DNA from 2 places in the Hydrogenophaga sp. T2 genome. Region 1 is predicted to be linked to the other one. Evidence: riboswitches for the same ligand, from Rfam matches in the RefSeq annotation. Region 1 holds a riboswitch; the other holds the start of a gene.
What was found. A riboswitch is a leader RNA that binds a small molecule or an ion and turns the genes downstream of it on or off. The one in region 1 is predicted to bind S-adenosylhomocysteine.

Region 1 (2,194 bases):
TGACGGCCGAGGCAAAGGGCACCATGAGCAGGATGCCGAGCCAGCCGCTGGCCGCGAACACGCCCGCGAGCGCGGTGGACACGCCGCCGTCTTTCAGCCGCAGCAGCAGCATCGGCGTGAGCATGAAGTAGCCCACGAGCTCGAAGAAGGTGGCTCCAAAGACGGCGGTGAGGCCCAGGCGCGCGTGGGCAGGCGGCGCGGCGGGCAGGCCCCGCGCCGGCAGCGGGTGCTCGCTCATGGCGTGGCCCGCGCGGCGAGCACGGCGTCCACCACGTCGGCGAAGCCCGCGCCGCGTTCGCGCGGTGCCACGTGGCGCGGGTGGTGGCTGAGTTGCGGCCAGAAGCGCGCCACGTTGGCCACGCCCACGCTGTGCGGGAAGCGCGCGAACATGACGGCGTCGTTGGTGGAGTCGCCCACGTACACCCAGTGCGCGATCTCGTCGTCGAGCGCACGGCCCAGGCGCTCGCGCACGATCCAGCGCGCGCCGCTGAGCTTGTCGTGCGAGCCGATCCAGGCGTTGATGTGGATGGAGCTCACGGTGGCCGTGAGCCCCAGGCCGCGCAGGATGGCGACCACGCGCGCGATGTCGGCTTCACCCAGGTGGGCGTGTTCGCTGTGGTCGATCGCGATGTCGGTCTCGCGGCCCGCGCTGTCGGTGGCCAGGCGCGCGTGCGGCAGCTCGGCGAGCACGCGCGCGGCCGCGGCCTGCAGCCGCTCGGCGTTCTGCCGGCGGGTGGCCGCGTCCTGCGCATAGGTCTTGTGCAGCCGGCCCTTGTCGTTCCACAGCGCCACGGCGCCGTTCTCGGCCACGATGGCGTCGATCGGCCAGGCCAGGGCGAAGGGCTCGCTCCAGCCCGCGGGGCGGCCCGTGACCGCGAACACCGGCAGGCCGGCGGCGCGCAGGCGCTGCAGCGCGGCTTCGGCCTCGGGCGCGAGCGCACCGTCGGCCGTCAGCGTGTCGTCGATGTCGGTGAGCACGCCGTGGATGCGCGCGCGCTCGGCCAGGGGCCAGTGGGCCAGGGGGGTGGGCTGCATGGGGGCGGCAGTGTCGCACAGCGCGCCATACCCCCTCGCGCCCGTCGCCTGTGTGCGATTGGTTGCACCCGTGCGGCGGCGGCTTGGATAGAATCGCGCCCCATCCGAGGAGCGTTGCAGCGCCCCACCCGCCCCCGGCGGGCCGCGGGCGTGAGGCTCGGACCCCTGTTTGCAACGACGCTCATCCACAGTACGTGCGATGGGCTTTTTTTCATCTGCCCCCGCCGTGCCGTGGTTCCACCTCACAGGAGCGCCACATGAATGCACGAGTGAACCCCGTCAGCGCCGACAGCGCCATTGCCGACATCAACCTGGCCGATTGGGGCCGCAAAGAAATCCGCATCGCCGAAACCGAGATGCCCGGCCTCATGGCCATCCGCGAGGAATACGCGGAGAAGCAGCCGCTCAAGGGCGCGCGCATCACCGGTTCGCTGCACATGACCATCCAGACCGCGGTGCTCATCGAGACGCTGCAGGCGCTGGGCGCCGACGTGCGCTGGGCCTCGTGCAACATCTTCTCCACCCAGGATCACGCCGCCGCCGCCATCGCGGCCAACGGCACGCCGGTGTTCGCCATCAAGGGCGAGACCCTGGTCGACTACTGGGACTACACGCACCGCATCTTCGACTTCGGCCCCAAGGGCACGCCGGGCGAAGGCCCCAACATGATCCTCGACGACGGCGGTGACGCCACGCTGCTCATGCACCTGGGCAAGCGTGCCGAGAAGGATCCTTCGGTGCTGGCCAACCCCGGCAGCGAAGAAGAGCGCATCCTGTTCGCGGCCATCAAGGCCAAGCTCGCGCAGGACAGCACCTGGTACAGCCGCAAGAGCGCCGAGATCATCGGCGTGACCGAAGAGACCACCACGGGCGTTCACCGCCTGAAGGAAATGTCGGCCAAGGGCACGCTGATGTTCCGCGCCATCAACGTCAACGACTCGGTCACCAAGAGCAAGTTCGACAACCTCTACGGCTGCCGCGAGTCGCTGGTCGACGGCATCAAGCGCGCCACCGACGTGATGATCGCCGGCAAGGTGGCCGTGGTCTGCGGCTACGGCGACGTGGGCAAGGGCTCGGCCCAGGCGCTGCGCGCGCTGTCGGCCCAGGTGTGGGTGACCGAGATCGACCCCATCAACGCCCTGCAGGCCGCCATGGAAGG
Region 2 (2,194 bases), on a different contig from region 1:
CTGCGAATCGTCCTTGGCCGCGCCCTTGGCGGTCTCGGCGATCTCGAGCAGGCGCTCGGCCGCGTCGGGCCGGCGGTTGAGCACCACGTCTTCCACGCGCTCGCGCAGCACGGGTTCGAGCTCGTCGTACACGCCGACCATGCCGGCGTTGACGATGCCCATGTCCATGCCGGCCTGGATCGCGTGGTACAGGAACACGGTGTGGATGGCCTCGCGCACCGGGTCGTTGCCGCGGAAGGAAAAGCTCACGTTGGACACGCCGCCCGAGACCTTGGCGCCCGGCAGGTTGCGCTTGATCCAGCGCGTGGCCTCGATGAAGTCGACCGCGTAGTTGTTGTGCTCCTCGATACCGGTGGCGATCGCGAAGATATTGGGGTCGAAGACGATGTCCTCGGGCGGGAAGCCCACCTCGTCGACCAGGATGCGGTAGGCGCGCTCGCAGATCTCGATCTTGCGTTCGTAGGTGTCGGCCTGGCCTTTTTCGTCGAAGGCCATCACCACGGTGGCCGCACCGTAGCGCTTGATCAGGCGCGCCTGGCGCTTGAATTCCTCGACGCCTTCCTTCATCGAGATCGAGTTCACCACGCCCTTGCCCTGCAGGCAGCGCAGGCCGGCCTCGATCACGCTCCACTTGGAGCTGTCGACCATCACCGGCACGCGTGCGATGTCGGGCTCGCCGGCCATGAGGTTGAGGAAGCGCACCATGGCGGCCTCGCTGTCGAGCATGGCCTCGTCCATGTTCACGTCCACGATCTGCGCGCCGTTCTCCACCTGCTGGCGCGCGACCGCGAGCGCGTCTTCGAAGCGGCCTTCGAGGATCATGCGCGCGAAGGCCTTGGAGCCCGTGACGTTGGTGCGCTCGCCGACGTTGACGAACAGGCTGCCCTCGCCGATGACGAGCGGCTCCAGGCCGGACAGCAGCATGGGGCGCACGGCGGGGGTGGCGGCGGGAACGGAAGACGGAACGGGGTCGGCGGACATGCGGCTCACCAGGGTTGTTTGCAAGAAACCGGTCTGGTGAGCGTCGTTGGGGCTGGTCATGCCCGCTCAAGCCTGACGCCCGGTGCCCCGTGGCGGGGACGGGCGCTGCAACGCTCCTTGAGAACCCGCGATTTTAGCGGCTGGTTGTTGGCGGCTGGTGCGGGCCTTGCTAAGCGGGAAGCACCATGCCCAGCCCCGCCGCCCTGCCCGCCGACCGCCCCGACGCCGCCACCGACTGGCGCGGCCAGGAACTGCTGCTGATGCGCCAGGTGATGGCCCTGGTGGGCCGCAGCCTGGCACCGGCCGATGTGTTCCACGAGATGCTGCACCTCATGAGCGAGCTGCTCGGGCTCAACCGCGGCCGCCTGGTGCTGGTCGACGACGACCCCGCGCCCGACGGCACGCGCCAGGCGGCGATCCGCCACGCCTACGGCCTCACGGCGGCCGAGCGTGCGCGCGGCCGCTACCGCTGGGGCGAGGGCGTGACCGGGCGCGTGCTCGCCAGCGGCCTGCCCGCCATCGTGCAGGACGTGGACGCCGAGCCGCTGTTCCTGTTCCGCAGCGTGCGGCGCGCGCAGCTGCCGCCCCAGACCGTGGCCTTCATCGCGCTGCCGGTGGCGGTGCGCGGCGCCACCGTGGGCGTGCTGGCCTGCCACCGCATCCGCAGCCGCCAGCGCCACCTCAACGACGACCTCGCGCTGCTGCGCATCCTGGCCACGCTCGCGGGCCAGCTGCTCGAACTCGAGCAACTCGTGGCCGAGCAGACGCGCCAGCTGCAGGTACGCAACGCCGCGCTCGAGCGCGCGCTCGACAGCGCGGCCGCGCGCTACGGCCTCATCGGCCGCTCGCCGCCGCTGCTGCAGGCGCTGGCCGAGCTCGAACGCGTGTCGCAGTCGCAGGCCACGGTGCTGCTGCTGGGCGAATCGGGCTCGGGCAAGGAGCTGTTCGCGCGCGCGGTGCACCTGGCGAGCCCGCGGCGCGACCAGCCCTTCATCAAGGTCAACTGCGCGGCCATTCCCGAGTCGCTGTTCGAGTCGGAGCTGTTCGGCCACGAGCGCGGCGCCTTCACCGGCGCGGCCGGCGCGCGCGCGGGCTGGTTCGAGCAGGCGCACCGCGGCACGCTGTTCCTCGACGAGATCGGTGAGCTGCCGCTGGCGCTGCAGAGCAAGCTGCTGCGCACGCTGCAGGAAGGCACGCTGGTGCGACTGGGCGG

Region 2: linked by a shared signal. The riboswitch ahead of metH (methionine synthase) and the one ahead of ahcY (adenosylhomocysteinase) in region 1 are both predicted to bind S-adenosylhomocysteine.

What each region holds. Positions count from the first base shown of each region.
Region 1 covers NZ_JBBHZJ010000002.1:590,662-592,855, reverse strand. The annotation lists gene WDZ95_RS06485 (MFS transporter) at 1-238, opposite strand, end outside; gene WDZ95_RS06480 (HAD-IIB family hydrolase) at 235-1,035, opposite strand; S-adenosyl-L-homocysteine riboswitch at 1,136-1,225, shown strand; gene ahcY (adenosylhomocysteinase) at 1,293-2,194, shown strand, end outside.
Region 2 covers NZ_JBBHZJ010000006.1:320,620-322,813, reverse strand. The annotation lists gene metH (methionine synthase) at 1-981, opposite strand, end outside; S-adenosyl-L-homocysteine riboswitch at 1,013-1,106, opposite strand; gene WDZ95_RS16180 (sigma 54-interacting transcriptional regulator) at 1,167-2,194, shown strand, end outside.